One region of the Paracoccus simplex genome, then DNA from elsewhere that is predicted to be linked to it. Evidence: riboswitches for the same ligand, from Rfam matches in the RefSeq annotation. Region 1 holds a riboswitch; the other holds the start of a gene.

What was found. Region 1 has a riboswitch for glycine ahead of ACFOMP_RS13275 (type I glyceraldehyde-3-phosphate dehydrogenase). Riboswitches for the same ligand answer to the same signal wherever they lie in the genome.
Region 2: linked by a shared signal. The riboswitch ahead of gcvT (glycine cleavage system aminomethyltransferase GcvT) and the one ahead of ACFOMP_RS13275 (type I glyceraldehyde-3-phosphate dehydrogenase) in region 1 are both predicted to bind glycine.

Annotation. Positions count from the first base shown of each region.
Region 1 is NZ_JBHRXE010000037.1:103,326-110,936, reverse strand. Features, by position in the region: gene betC (choline-sulfatase) at 1-1,047, opposite strand, end outside; gene choX (choline ABC transporter substrate-binding protein) at 1,048-2,010, opposite strand; tRNA gene ACFOMP_RS13300 (tRNA-Ile) at 2,191-2,266, shown strand; gene ACFOMP_RS13295 (hypothetical protein) at 2,412-2,690, opposite strand; gene ACFOMP_RS13290 (cold-shock protein) at 3,138-3,344, shown strand; gene ACFOMP_RS13285 (hypothetical protein) at 3,410-3,616, shown strand; gene ACFOMP_RS13280 (hypothetical protein) at 3,739-3,873, shown strand; glycine riboswitch at 4,134-4,220, shown strand; gene ACFOMP_RS13275 (type I glyceraldehyde-3-phosphate dehydrogenase) at 4,409-5,404, shown strand; gene ACFOMP_RS13270 (LysR family transcriptional regulator) at 5,401-6,303, opposite strand; gene ACFOMP_RS13265 (agmatinase) at 6,401-7,396, shown strand; gene katG (catalase/peroxidase HPI) at 7,479-7,611, opposite strand, start outside.
Region 2 is NZ_JBHRXE010000037.1:224,069-231,679, reverse strand. Features, by position in the region: gene ACFOMP_RS13910 (response regulator transcription factor) at 133-843, shown strand; gene ACFOMP_RS13905 (FIST N-terminal domain-containing protein) at 840-2,024, shown strand; gene ACFOMP_RS13900 (ATP-binding response regulator) at 2,028-3,356, shown strand; gene ACFOMP_RS13895 (hypothetical protein) at 3,443-4,063, shown strand; gene ACFOMP_RS13890 (hypothetical protein) at 4,060-4,395, shown strand; gene ACFOMP_RS13885 (SDR family oxidoreductase) at 4,454-5,236, shown strand; glycine riboswitch at 5,303-5,391, shown strand; gene gcvT (glycine cleavage system aminomethyltransferase GcvT) at 5,523-6,635, shown strand; gene gcvH (glycine cleavage system protein GcvH) at 6,646-7,002, shown strand; gene gcvP (aminomethyl-transferring glycine dehydrogenase) at 7,155-7,611, shown strand, end outside.

The DNA of each region.
Region 1 (7,611 bases):
CACCTCGGACATCGAGATGCCCGCGAGGTCGCAGATCGTCGGCAGCACGTCGATGGTCGAGACCGGCTGGTCCACCCGTCCCGGCGCCATGCCCGGCGCCGCGATCATCAGGGGCACGCGGGCCGAGCCTTCGAAGAAGTTCATCTTGAACCACATGCCGCGGCTGCCCAGCATCTCGCCATGGTCGGACAGGAAGACCACGATCGCCTCCTGCCGCGTGCGCTCCAGCACGTCCATGATCTCGCCCAGCTTGTCGTCGACATAGGAGATGTTGGCGAAATAGCCCTGGCGGGCGCGGCGGACATGCTCGGGCGTGACCTCGAGCCCGCGCCAGTCGCTGGCATCCATCAGCCGCTGCGAATGCGGGTCCATCCGCGCGTAGGGAATCGCCTCGGGCGGTTCGAGTTCCGGGATGCCCTCGTAGAGATCCCAATACTTGCGCCGGGCGACGAAGGGGTCGTGCGGATGGGTGAAGCTGACGGTCAGACACCAGGGCCGGTCGTCGGCACCGCGCGCCAGGTCGTAGAGCTTGCGGGTGGCGTGATAGGCGACTTCGTCGTCATATTCGTACTGGTTGGTGATCTCGGCCACGCCGGCGCCGGTGACCGAGCCCAGGTTGTGATACCACCAGTCGATGCGCTCGCCCGGCTTGCGATAATCCGGGGTCCAGCCGAAATCGGCCGGGTAGATGTCGGTGGTCAGCCGCTCCTCGAAACCGTGCAGCTGGTCGGGGCCGACGAAATGCATCTTGCCAGACAGGCAGGTGTGATAGCCCGCCCGGCGCAGGTGATGGGCATAGGTCGGGATGTCCGAGCAGAACTCGGCGGCATTGTCATAGACCCGGGTGCGGCGCGGCAATTGCCCCGACATGAAGCTGGCCCGCCCCGGCGCGCAAAGCGGGCTGCCGGTATAGGCGTTGGCGTAACGGGTCGAGCGTTCCGCCAGCTTGCGCAGATGCGGCACATGCAGGAACTCGGCCGGGCCGTCGGGGAACAGAACCCCCGACAGCTGGTCGGCCATCACGATCAGGATATTGGGATTTTTCAATTACTTCACCGATGCCATGACTGCTTCAGCGCCGGGTTTTCCATCCAGGGTGGTCACGCCGTCAAGCCATTTCGCCACCGCATCGGGGTTCTGGGCGATCCAGCCCCGCGCCGCTTCGACCGCATCGACGCCGTCGTCGAGGATCTTGCCCATCAGCACGTTTTCCTGATCCACGGTGAAGGTCATCTGCCTGAACAGCTTGGCGACATTGGGGCAGGCGGCCACCCATTCCTTGCGGGCGACGGTATGGACCGTGGCGCCGCCGAAATCCGGGCCGAACTCCGCGTCCCCGCCAGCCAGATAGGTGATCTTCAGCGTCACGTTCATCGGATGCGGTGCCCAGGCCAGAAAGACCGAGGGCGTTCCGGCGGCGTCGTTGCGCTGCACCTGCGCCAGCATGCCCTGTTCGCTCGATTCGACCAGCTCCCAGTCGCCGAGGCCGAACTTGTCCGCCTCGATCATCTTCTGGATGATCTGGTTTGCCGGCGCCCCGGGCTCGATGCCGTAGATCTTGCCCTGGAAGGCGTCCCGATGCGCGTCGAGGCCGGCGAAATCCGCGACGGCCAGACCGGTTGCGGCATCGGTCACCGCCAGCGTGAACTTGGCGCCTTCCAGATTCTGCACCAGCTCCTCGACCTTGCCCGAGGCGTCGAGATCGTCGCGGAACTTCTGCTGTGCCGGCATCCAGTTGCCCAGGAAGACATCGGTATCGGCGTTCTTCAGCGCCTCGTAGCCGACCGGCACCGACAGCGTGCTGATCTGCGGCGTGTAGCCCAGGCCCTGCAACACCGCCGTGGCGACGCCGTTGGTGGCGGTGATGTCGGTCCAGCCGGGGTCCGAGAAGCGGACCGCGCCGCAGCTGGCCGGATCCTGCGCCAGCGCGGGCGAGGCGGCAACGGCGGCGGCGAGGGCGGCGACAGCGGCGGCGGGGGCAAGCGGGGAAAGCAGTGCGGATCTGGGCATGGTCTGATCTCCGGTTTGGGGCCGCGACCGGCAACGGGCGGCTTCGCCCGCCATCAGCCCACAGAGGGCCTGCGGGATCAAGTCTGCGATGCCGCCGGACTGCGGGCGCGGCGATTGGGGGAAAGCGGCGATCTGATCCTTGACGAATGCCTTGGGCTTGATCAAAGGTGGCGGCGTTCGGGGCCTGTAGCTCAATGGTCAGAGCAGGGCGCTCATAACGCCTTGGTTGGGGGTTCGAGTCCCTCCGGGCCTACCACCCCTTCCCCTACCTGCCGGAAATTCTTGCCGCGAGGCGGCCTTGGCCGCGCTGGTCAGATGGCCAAGCATGGCACGGCCGGGGGTTCGGCCCGGCGGGGCCGGAAAGTATGGCAGGGCGCCCTTGCCGGCGCCCCGTCCCTAGGTCAGGCAACCTCGGCAGAAGAATTGCCGACCGTCTCCTTGATGGCCGACAGCGCCGCCTCTTCGGTCCAGGCGCGGCCGCCCGCATCGCCGCGATCCAGCATCATCCAGGTCCAGGCGCCGACGCCCGGCCCCTGCGAATCATGCGAGATGCGGCCGACAGGCCGATCGTTGAGGGTTATCGTCCAGTCCCCAGAAATGGCCTTTCCATCGACAGTCGTCGGAACGCGAGTCCACATACGAGGTCCTTTCTTCAGTTTTCGTTGATCATCCAGCGCCACGACCCGCTGCGCGGGCGGTAGCCAATGCGGACGAATTGGGTGGCGCCGGTTGCATCCGCCGGCGCGGTTCGGCTCCAGCTTACGCCGGATATCCTCACAGTTTTGTAACCGCTGCTTTCGGATCACGCAATATTACCGCTGCGTTGCAGCGCGTGACAAGCAGGCGTTTGCCGGCATTTTTCCCTGTCCGGCAGCGGGCTCGGCGCGACCCCGAAAGTCCGAAATAAGGAATTTATGAGGTTTATTCAGTTACTTGCCTGTAGGATGGGCCTGCCGAAGCCGCCCCGGCGGCCCGAGCCTCTTGATTTATGATGGCCGTGGGCCCATTTTGGCCCGGCAACGTTATTTCTCTCTGCACCTGTCTCCTTTCGGCTTCAGTCTGCGTTTCGAACTGACTGAGCCGGGTCGCCGCATGTCGCGGGCGACAGACATGAAGGAGATATCACGATGGCCAATGGCACCGTGAAATGGTTCAACGCCACCAAAGGCTTCGGCTTCATCGCCCCGGAAGATGGCGGCAAGGACGTGTTCGTGCACATCAGCGCGCTTGAGCGCGCCGGCATCCATCATCTGAACGACGGCCAGGCCGTGACGTTCGAGATCGAATCGGGTCGCGACGGCCGCCAGTCGGCGCGCAACCTCGTGCTCGCCTGAGCCCTTGCGCTGAACGGCACCCGGTCCGGCCGATCATGGCCGGACCACACCCTCTGGAGGCCCGCATGGCACCCAAGGACAAAGCCAAAGGCCTGTTTCGCGATCCCGCGCCGATGACCGCGATGGACCGGACCACTTCCGAAGCACGGCTGATCATCGAAGAACAGAAGCAACGGCGCGCCGAGCTGACTGCCAGCCTTCGGGCGCAGCGCTTGGCCCGCGACGCGGCCGGGCCGACCGAAGCCCCCGCCAAGCGCAAGCCCACGAAATAACCGCGTTCGCAGGCCGGTCACGGCAGGCAGGCGAGCGGGCCGCGGCGACAACCGCGCCCGGGTCTTCCGCAAGGGGGACGCGAGGGGCGCATGGCCGCCGCTCAACAGGAACGACGAAAAACATGGCAAGAAAAACGATCCGCAGGAAAACTGTCCAGAAACAGCAGAACAAGCGCCGCCTGGCGATCATGTACATGGTCAAGCAGTCGGAAATCAGCACGCCCGAACGGGGCGGCATCCCGATGTCGCGGCATTGACGGCTTGAGGCCCGCGCGCCCCGACGGCGCGCGCGGAACAGGCCGCGCCGGGGCTTTCCCGGCGCTTCGACCATCCCGACCAACGGCGTCCCAGCATGGCAGGGGCGCCGTTTTCCGTTTCAGTCCGGGGTGCCTGGCCAGCCTGCGTCGACCGCATCGCCATTTGTCGCCGCGGCGGCTGGGCTGGCCGGGCCGGACGGCGGCGGAGCATGGCGGATTCGGGGCCTTTCCAAACCGGCGGGACTGTGCCAGCCTCCGCCCCGGTTCGGACAGGAGAGTCGGGTTCAGTCCCGCGCCGACGGAGCAACGCCCCGGAATCTCTCAGGCAAGCAGACTGCCGGACCGACACTCTGGAGAGAGATGCCCCGCGCATCCGCCGAAGGAAGAAGCCGCCATGCGGTGACGCTCTCAGGCAAAAGGACAGAGGGGGACGCGCCGCAAGCCGGCGGGTTCGCAACTTTGGACCGAGACGGGTGAGGCCGACCCCTTGCGGGGCAGCCGGCCCGCCCCGGCTTGCGCCGAGGAGGAGGAGCTCGTGGCGGAAAGAAGGATCAGGCTGGCGTTGAACGGCTTCGGGCGCATCGGCCGCTCGATCCTGCGCATCTGGGCACAGGGCGGTTACGAGGATCTGGACCTCGTGCTGATCAACGATATCGAGCCGCTCGCGAATTGTGCCTATCTGTTCGAATATGACAGCGTCTTCGGCCCCTGGCGCGGGCAGGTCGCGGTGGCCGATGGCGCGCTGGTCGTCGATGGCCGGGCGATCCCCTTCCATTCCGCGCCGGACCTGCGCCGGCTGGACCTGTCGGGCGTCGATGTCGTGCTGGAATGCACCGGCATGACCGGCTCGCGCGCGGTGGTCGAGCGCGGGATCGAGGCCGGGGCGGGCGCGGTGCTGATCTCGGGCCCCTCGGACCAGGCCGACGTGACCGTGGTGATCGGTGCCAACGAGGACCAGCTGGACGGCCAGCGCATCGTCTCGAACGCCTCTTGCACGACCAATGCGCTGGCGCCCTTGCTGCGGGTGCTGGACGAGGCTTTCGGCGTGGTCTCGGGGCAGATGACCACGGTGCATTGCTATACCGGCAGCCAGCCCACGGTGGACAAGCCGCGCGGCGATCCGGCGCGGTCGCGGGCGGCGGCGCTGTCCATGGTGCCGACCACGACCAGCGCCGGGCGGCTGATCGGCACGGTGCTGCCGCATCTGGCCGGGCGGGTGGCGGCGCGGGCGATCCGGGTGCCGACGGCCAGCGTCTCTTGCATCGACCTGACCTTCGCCAGCGCCCGCCCGACCGATGCGGCCGGGGTGAACGCGGTGCTGCAGGCGGCGGCCCAGGGCTCTCCGGTCTTCGGCTGGACGGAAAAACCGCTGGTCTCCAGCGACCTGCGGGCGCGGCCGGAATCCATCGTTCTCGCGGGGCCCGAGACCTCGGTGGCGGGTGGGCTGACCCGGGTCTTCGGCTGGTATGACAACGAATGGGGCTTTTCCAACCGGATGCTGGACATGGCCCGGCTGATGGGCCGGCGCTAGACCGCCGGGGCCGGCGCCAGTTCCCGTGCCAGGTCGGCGGCGAAGATGCGGGCGATCTCGGGCGGTTCGGGCTGGATGCGCAGGGCGACGTAGAACTGCGACAACCATTCCAGCCCCAGCCCACCGATGCGCCGCATCTCGCCGCGCCGCACCCAGGTTTCGGCGAAATGCAGCGGCAGGAAGCCCAGGAAGCAGCCGCTGCGGATCAGCACCGCCTGCGCCTCCATGTTCGAGACCGAGGCCCGCACCCTGGGCTCGCGCAGCGTCGCCAGCTCGGCGCGTTGCAGATAGGGGCGGGCGGTGACGGCATGGGGCGACAGATCCTCGATGCCCACCTGTTCCCGCCCGAACAAGGGGTGGCTGCGGCCGCAATAAAGCGCGTGCTCCTCGGCCCAGACCGGGCGGTAATCCACATTCGGCTGGCGGCTGGGAAAGGGGCCGATGGCGACATGGATGTCGCCGGTCTGCAGCCCCTTGCTCAGCGCTTCGGTGGTGCCGATCTCCAGGCTCAGCCGCACCTCCTGTTCGCGCCGGAAAAAGCGGCGGATGGCGCGATGCACCGGCAGGTCGGGATTGTCGGCCTCGCTGTCCACCAGCCCGACGCGCAGATGGCCGGCCAGCACCCGGCGCAGCGCGCCCAGATTGGCCTCGGCCAGTTCGACCGAACCGAGCATGCGCTTGGCCTCGCGATAGACCGCGGCGCCCTTGTGGGTCAGCGCGAAGCCGCCGCGCCCGCGCTGGCAAAGCGTGAAGCCCAGCGACAGTTCCAGATCCTTCAGATGCGTCGAGATCACCGACAGGCTGGCGCCCAGCACCGCCTGCGCGCCGCTGGGGCCGCCATGCTCGACCACGGCGCAGAAGCTGCGCAGGTTGCGCAGGGTATAGTCGCTGATCCGCATTGCTTCAAAAACGCCAAAGTAAGGATCGGTGACTTCCTGTTTATCGCAAATACCGGCGCGGCATAGTCCCGGCATGATCCATGCAGGGGGAAAGCCCATGACCGAGACCCGTCCCGCCTATGAAACCGGCCGCCTGAACCTGCCCTTCGTGGGCATTTCGACCTTCGGCAAGCGGCCCTATGTCCAGGACTGGTCGCGCATCGACGCCGATGTGGCGGTGCTGGGCGCGCCCTTCGACTTCGGCACGCAGTTCCGCGCCGGCGCCCGCTTCGGGCCGCGCGCGGTGCGCGAGGCCTCGACGCTGTTCAGCTTCGGCCATGCCGGCGCCTACGATCACGAGGACGACTGCACCTATCTGGGCCCCGAGGTGCGCATCGTCGATCTGGGCGATGCCGATATCGTCCATACCGACACGGTGAAAAGCCACGCCAATATCCGCGCCGGGGTCGAGGCGGCCCTGGCGGCCGGCGCCCTGCCGGTGGTGATCGGCGGCGACCATTCGGTCAACATCCCCTGCATCGACGCCTTCGAGGGGCAGGGGCCGATCCACATCCTGCAGATCGACGCGCATCTGGATTTCGTGGACGAGCGGCACGGCGTCCGCAACGGCCATGGCAACCCGATGCGCCGCGCCGCCGAGAAGCCCTGGGTCAGCGGGTTGACGCAGGTCGGCATCCGCAACGTCTCGTCGACGGCGCGCGACGGCTACCAGGCGGCGCGCGCCATGGGTTCGGACATCCTGTCGGTGCGGCAGGCCCGGGTGCTGGGGCCGCAGGGGGTGATCGACCGCATCCCGCCGGGCGCCCGGGTCTATGTGACGCTGGACATCGACGGCTTCTGCCCCTCGATCGCGCCGGGGACGGGCACGCCCAGCCATGGCGGCTTCCTGTATTACGAGGTGCTGGAGATGCTGCAGGCGCTGGCGCGGCGGCATGAGGTGGTGGGCATCGACCTGGTCGAGGTGGCGCCGGATTACGATCCGACCGGCGGCACGGCGATCCTGGCGGCGCAGGTGCTGCTGAACCTCCTGGGCTTCGTCTTTCACGAGCGGGCGCTGCGCGGGCAGGGCGGTGCGGCGCCGGCCCGGAAATGAATCAGGGGCCGGAATCCGGCCCCTTTAACTCGTTAACCCACCTTACCGCCGCGCCGGGGCGCGGCGGAAGCGTCGGAAGGGATCAGGCCGCCAGGTCGAAGCGGTCGGCATTCATCACCTTGGTCCAGGCCGCCACGAAATCGCGCACGAATTTTCCGGCATTGTCGTCCTGGGCATAGACCTCGGCATAGGCGCGCAGGATCGAGTTCGAGCCA
Region 2 (7,611 bases), 120 kb from region 1:
ATCGGAAGTCGTAACCCGAAACCGGGTTCGTGGTCCAACAGGCTTGCGCCGGCGGGCGGTGGTCTTAAGATGGAGCAACAGGCCGGCGTGCGCCACAGCCCCGGCCCCTATCGTTTCTTTGGGAGGAGAACGATGGCCTCAGCCGAAATGCAGTCGCAAGACCGCGCCGCATCGCCAAGGCTCTCCGCTGATCGGGTCCGCGAGATCCTGATCGTGGACGACCATCCGCTGATGTGCGACGCGCTCGCCCTGACGCTGAAGATCAGCTTCGGGCTGAAGAACGTCCGCACCGCCCGCAGCCTGGCGGCCGCGCAGGAGCAGATTCGCGCCCAAGGGGCGCCGGACGCGGTGATCCTGGACCTGAACCTGCCCGATGCCCGCGGGGCCGAGGGGCTGGTCACGCTGCGCCGGCAGATCCCGGACGTGCCGATCACCATGATCTCGGCCGATCTGGAGAACGCCATGATCTCGGCGGCGATGGCGGCGGGGGCGCAGGGCTATATCAGCAAGTCCCTGGGCCGCGAGGCGCTGGTCGACAGCCTGCGCCGCATGTGGGAGGGCGAGCGGGTGACCCCCGACAGCTACCAGCCCGACAGCATCGGCGAGGAGGACGCCGCCCGCGCCGAGCTGGCCCGCCGCTTCGCCAGCCTGACGCCGCAGCAGATGAAGATCCTGCGGCTGATCTGCCAGGGCAAGGCCAACAAGGAGATCAGCTACGAGCTGTCCATCGCCGAGGCCACGGTCAAGACCCACATCACCGCGATCATGTCCAAGATCAACGCCCGCCGTCGCACCCAGGCGGTGCTGCTGGCCAATAGCGTCAGGCTGTTCGAACCGGCATGAGCACCGCCTCGCCCGAGCCCTGGCCAGGCCCGCGCCGGCGGGCCAGGGCGCGGCCGGTCCTGGCGCCGGCGCCCGTCGCCATCTCGGTCCCGGCCGCCGGCGCCGATGCCGCCGCCTGCATCGCCCAGGCGATGGCGCCGCAGGAACCGGCGCTGGTCCTGCTGTTCGGCATGCCGGCCGAGGGCCTGCCCGCGCTGGGTGCCGAGCTGCGCCGGCGGCTTGGCCCGGATTGCCGGGTGGTCGGCTGTTCCTCGGCCGGCGAGATCGGGCCGCAGGGCTATTGCGCGGCCACGGTGACGGCCGTGGGTTTCCCCGCCGCCAGCTTTCGCGTCGGCGTCTGCGTGCTGCGCGACCAGGCGCTGGTGCCGGTCTCGGAATGGATGGCGACGCTGCGCCGCTTCCATGTCGATTTCCGGCCGGACCTGCGCCGGTCCAGCTTCGGGGTGCTGCTGCCCGACGCGCTGGCCCGGCAGGAGGACGTGCTGACCGCGACGCTGGACGCGGCGATCCCCGGCCTGCCGGTGGTCGGCGGCTCCAGCGCCGAGGGGATGCTGTTCGCGCCGACCTGCCAGATGGTCGACGGCGCGGTGCACGAGGGCGCGGCGCTGTTCGTGCTGATCGAGACCGACCTGGCGATTTCCGAGGTGCTGTTCTCGCATTTCAGCCCCACCGACAAGCGCGCCGTGGTCACCGCCGCCGACACCCATAACCGCATCATCCTGGAGCTGAACGCCGAGCCGGCGGCGCAGGAATATGCCCGGCTGGCCGGCGTGCCGCTGCATGCGCTGACCCAGACGGAATTCGCCCGCCATCCGCTGCTGCTGCGCACCGGCAAGCGCCACCATGTCCGGGCCATCCGCGCCATCACCCGCGAGGGCGGGCTGGAGCTGCTTTCGGGCACCGAGCCCGGCCACATCCTGACGCTGGGCCGGGCCATGGACATGACCCGCGGCTTTGCCGAGGTGATGGACGCGCTGCCGCGCCCGCCGCTGATGGTGCTGGGCTTCGACTGCATCCTGCGGCGCCTGGCGCTGGAACGCGCCGGCATGACCGGGCAGATGTCCGAGCTGCTGGCCCGCTACCGCGTCGTCGGCTTCAACACCTATGGCGAGCAGCACAGCGGCATGCATGTGAACCAGACCTTCGTCGGCATGGCGCTGATGCCCCCCGAGGCGGGATGAGCCATGTTCCTGCGTGACGACGATCCCCCCGGCCGGCGGGTCGAGAAGCTGACGCGCATCGCCGATGTGCTGGTCGAACGCATCGACCGGCTGGAGGAAAGCCGCGGCTCGGCCTGGTCGATGTTCCAGGCCGCCGTGGCGCTGGAGCAGGAGGTGCAGGTCCGCACCCGCGAGTTGGAACAGGCGCTGGCCGACCTGTCCGAACGCAACCGCGAGCTGGCCGTGGCCCGCGCCTCGGCCGAGGAGGCGAACCGCTCGAAGACCCGCTTCCTGCGTGCCGCCAGCCACGACCTGCTGCAGCCGCTGTCGGCGGCCAAGCTGTTCCTGTCGGCGCTGAAGGACACCACGCTGGACCCCTTGCAGCGCGAGCTGACCGACCGGCTGTCGGGCGCCTTCGAATCGGTCGAGGAGCTGATGCATGCGGTGCTGGACATCTCGCGGCTGGACAGCCAGCGCATCGAGTTCCAGCGCAAGCCCGTGGATCTGGGCGACATGTTCCGCCGCCTGGCGGTGGAATACGCGCCGATGGCCGAGGCTAAGGGCCTGCGGCTGAGCTTCGCGCCGACCATGGCTGTGGTGGAAAGCGACCCGACCTTCCTGCGGCGCATCGCGCAGAACCTGATCTCGAACGCGATCAAGTATACCGACCGCGGCGGCGTGCTGGTGGGCGTCAGGAAGCGCGGCGAGCGCGCCTGGCTGGAGATCTACGACACCGGAATCGGCATCGCCGCCCCCGACCGCGCCCGCATCTTCGACGAGTTCCAGCGCATCGGCCGCGAGGGCGGTGGCGTGCCGGGCATGGGGCTGGGCCTGTCGATCGTGCGCCGCGCCTGCGCCAAGCTGGGCCATCCCATCGCCATGGACAGCGAGCCGGGGCGCGGCACCGTGTTCCGCGTCAGCCTGCCGCTGGTGGCGCCGGGGGTCGAGCCGGCCCGGGCCGAGGGCGCCGGCGGCGGCCCGTCGCTGCGCGGCCGGGTGGCGCTGGTGGTCGAGAATGACGACGCCATGCGCCGGGCGCTGGAACTGCTGCTGAAGGACCGGCTGGGCATGGTGCCGCGCGTCTCGGGCGGCATCGCCGAGGCGCTGGCGCAGATGGGGGACGAGCCGCCGGACGTGGTGATCGCCGATTACAACCTGGACAACGGCGATACCGGCCTGCAGGCCATCGCGGCGCTGCGCCAGGCGGCGGGCCAGGCGGTGCCGGCGATCCTGGTCACCGCCCAGCGGGCACCCGAGCTGGCGCGCGCCAGCCAGTCCGTCGATGTGCCGCTGCTGGAAAAGCCGATCCGGCCCGAGGATCTGCAGGCCATGCTGCAAGCCATGCTGGCCTAAGACCAAAGCACGAGACTGCCGGTCGCGGGCTTTCGCGGCCGGCCGGCCGGGGGCAGGCTCGGCAACAGGGAAGGGAAGAAACCGCCATGAGAGTTTTGCGCATGCTGGCCCTGGTCGGGCTTGTCGCCGCCGTCTCGCCGCTGCAGGCGGACGAGGCGGGCGACCTGGTCTTTGCCGATCGCGGGCCCTGGAACCTGGCGCAGGGGCCGCTGGTCTGGCAGATCAGCCAGACCGGGCCGGTGGCCGAAGGCTTCACGCCGCTGGGCGAGGGCACGATCACCCTGCGCGCCGCCAAAGACCCCTCGGACGGCAAGCCGGTGCTGGAACTGGCCGAGGAAACGGCGCGCATCAAGCGCCGGATCGGGCCGTTCCCGGTTTCGGGCGGCGATCCGGTGCTGACCTTCTTTCTGGAAACCACCGCGCGGGACATGGCGGCGCTGACCGGCGGCAGCCCGTTCTATATCCGCAACCGCCTCAAGGATGCGCTGTTCCGCGGCGGCGAGCTGCGGCACGAGGGCGACGTCACCATCGCCAGCTTCGCGCCGTTCCGCGACGACAAGAACCGCGAGCGCATGGCCGGCTTCGATACGCTGGAGCTGCGCTTCACCCTGGGCGATCCCAAGCAGCCGATCCGCAGCATGGTGGCGCGGACCGGACCCCTGGCGGGCGGGCGGCCCGCCTATGACAGCGAAATGGTGTTGAAATGATCCGGGCGACCCTGACGGCCGCGCTTGCGATCTGGGCCGGCACGGCCGGGGCGCAGGCGGTCAACGACTATCCGACCAATGCGCGGGCCGATTACGTCTTCGTCTGCATGGCGACGAACGGCCAAACCCGCGACGTGCTGGACAAATGCAGCTGCGCCATCGACCAGATCGCCGAGATCCTGCCCTATGACGCCTATGTCAAGGCCGAGACGGTGATGGCCATGCGGCAGATGGGCGGCGAACGCTCGGCCGCGTTCCGCAACATGGGCACCAACGACATGGTCGCGAATTTCCACCGCGCCGAGGCCGAGGCCGAGATCCTCTGCTTCTGAACTGGACAATCCGGCCGCCCCGCGCTTCCTTGTCGGCAAGCTGAACAGGAGGGAAGCCATGGATCTGGGGATCAGGGGCAGGAAGGGCCTTGTCTGCGCCGCGTCAAAGGGCCTGGGCCGGGGCTGCGCCGAGGCGCTGGCCGAGGCCGGGGTCGATCTGGTCATCAACGCCCGCGGCGCCGAGGCGCTGACGGCCACGGCCGAGGAGATCGCGGCGAAGCACGGCGTTTCGGTCACGCCGGTCGCCGCCGACATCACCACCGAGGCAGGCCGCGCCGCGGTGCTCGACGCCCTGGGCGGGCAGGCCGACATCCTGGTCAACAATGCCGGCGGCCCGCCGCCCGGCAGCTGGACCGACTGGTCGCGCGAGGATTTCATCAAGGCCATCGACGCCAATATGCTGACCGCCATCGCGCTGATGCAGGCGCTGGTGCCGGGCATGATGGAACGCGGCTGGGGCAGGGTGGTCAACATCACCTCGCAATCGGTGCGCACGCCCATCGCCATCCTGGGCCTGTCGAACACCGCCCGCGCCGGGCTGACCGGCTTTGTCGCCGGCATGTCGCGGCAGGTGGCGCCGCATGGCGTGGTGGTGAACAACCTGCTGCCCGGCATCCATGCCACCGACCGCGCCGACAGCCTGGATTCCGGCGTCGCCAGGGCCGAGGGCATCAGCGTCGACGCGGCCCGCCAACGCCGCGAGGCGACCATCCCGACCCGCAGCTATGGCCTGCCCGAGGATTTCGGCGCCACCTGCGCCTTCCTGTGCAGCCAGCATGCCCGGTTCATCGTCGGGCAGAACATCCTGCTGGACGGCGGCGCCGCGAATATCTCGATCTGAGGGCGCGGGTAGCCGGGCGGGCGCAGGAAGGCTCTTGCCAGAACCCTGCCGCCCGGCTACGACAAAAGTAGGAAATCGGGAGACATTGGCGCAAGCTAGGGCCGAAGGAGCAACCGCCCCGGGAATCTCTCAGGCAAAGGGACCGTTTTCCAATGTACGCTCTGGAGAGAGGCGGCCGCCGCCGCCCGCCGAAGGGATAACGATCTCAGGCGCCCCCATTTGGGGTAGGGACAGAGGGGGCATCTAACCGGGCGGGATCGGTCCGCCCGCAAGACAGGGGATGCCCATGGCCGAGCTTCGGCGCACGATGCTATACGACCTGCACCTTTCGCGCGGCGCGAAGATGGTGCCCTTTGCCGGCTGGGACATGCCGGTGCAATATCCGATGGGCGTGCTGAACGAGCATCTGCATACCCGCAGCCATGCCGGCCTGTTCGATGTCAGCCACATGGGTCAGGTGATCCTGCGCGGCCCCGGCGCGGCCGAGGCGCTGGAGACGCTGGTGCCCGCAGATGTGGTCGGGCTGGCCGAGGGCCGGCAGCGTTACGGCCTGTTCACCAACGACGCGGGCGGCATCCTCGACGACCTGATGATCGCCAACAAGGGCGACCACCTGTTTCTGGTGGTGAATGCCGCCTGCGCCGAGCAGGACATCGCCCATCTGCGCCGGCTGGAGGCCGCGGGCATCTCGGTCCAGCCGGTGACGGATCGCGGCCTGCTGGCCCTGCAGGGCCCCGAGGCCGCGCAGGTGCTGGCCCGGCTGGTCCCCGGCGCGCAGGCGATGAAGTTCATGGACGTGGCCGAGTTCGACTGGCAGGGCGCGACGCTCTGGGTCAGCCGCTCGGGCTATACCGGCGAGGACGGGTTCGAGATTTCCGTGCCCGGCGACCGCACGGTCGCGCTGGCCGAGGCGCTGCTGGCCGAGCCCGAGGTGGCGCCGATCGGGCTGGGCGCCCGCGACAGCCTGCGGCTGGAGGCGGGGATGCCGCTTTACGGCCATGACATGGATGCCTCGACCCTGCCGGGCGCGGCCGGGCTGGGCTGGTCGATTCCCAAGGTCCGCCGCGCGGGCGGCGCGCGGGCGGGCGGTTTCCCGGGCGCCGGGCCGATCCTGCAGGAACTGGCCGAAGGCGCGGCGCGCAGCCGCATGGGCCTGCGCCCCGAGGGCCGCGCGCCCATCCGCGAGGGGGTCGAGATCTTCGACGCGGCCGAGGGCGGCGCAGCGATCGGCACGGTCTGTTCGGGCGGCTTCGGCCCCTCGGTCGGCGGGCCGGTCGCCATGGCGATCCTGCCTGCCGGGCTTGCCGCCGGCACGTCCTTGTGGGCCGAGCTGCGCGGCAAGCGGCTGCCCGTGACCGTCACCCCGCTTCCCTTCCACCAACCGAGCTACAAGCGCTGAGAGGCCAGGCATGCTGAAATACACCGAAGACCACGAATGGTTGAAACAGGACGGCGACGAGATCACCGTCGGCATCACCGCCCATGCCAGCGAGCAGCTGGGCGATGTCGTCTTCGTCGAGCTGCCCGAGGTCGGGCGCGAGGTCGAGGCGGGCGAGGAGATCGTGGTGATCGAATCGGTCAAGGCCGCCTCGGATATCGTGGCGCCGGTCGCCGGCGTGATCACCGCCGTCAACGAGGCGCTGCCCGACGCGCCCGGTGCGGTGAACGAGGACCCGCTGGCGGCCTGGTTCTTCCGCATCAAGCCGGTCTCGGTCGACCTGTCCGGTTTCATGGACGAGGCGGCTTATCAGGCGCTGATCGGCTGAGATGGCCGGGCCCCGCGGCCCGGCGGAAGCCGGGGGCGCTTCGCCCCCCGGACCCCCCGAGGGTATTTGGAAAAGGCGGGGCGGGCGTTGCCGGTTCCTCTGCGCTTTTTCCAAGGCAATGTTGAGACCATACCGATGCATCGAGGCCAGTGATGGGTAAATGGACCCCGACCGACTATAATCCCGACGATTTCGCCAATCGCCGTCACATCGGGCCTTCACCGGCCGAGATGGCGGCGATGCTGAAGGTCGTGGGCACCGAGACGCTGGAGGAGCTGATCGGCCAGACCGTGCCGGCGAGCATCCGGCAATCCGAACCGCTGGACTGGCCGGCGCTGTCCGAGGCGGCGCTGCTGCAGCGCATGCGCGAGGTGGCGGCGAAGAACCAGGTCATGACCAGCCTGATCGGGCAGGGCTATTACGGCACCGTCACGCCGCCGGCGATCCAGCGCAACATCCTGGAGAACCCGGCCTGGTATACCGCCTACACCCCCTATCAGCCCGAGATCGCTCAGGGCCGGCTGGAGGCGTTGCTGAATTATCAGACCATGGTCGCCGATCTGACCGGGCTGCCGGTGGCCAATGCTTCGCTGCTGGACGAGGCGACCG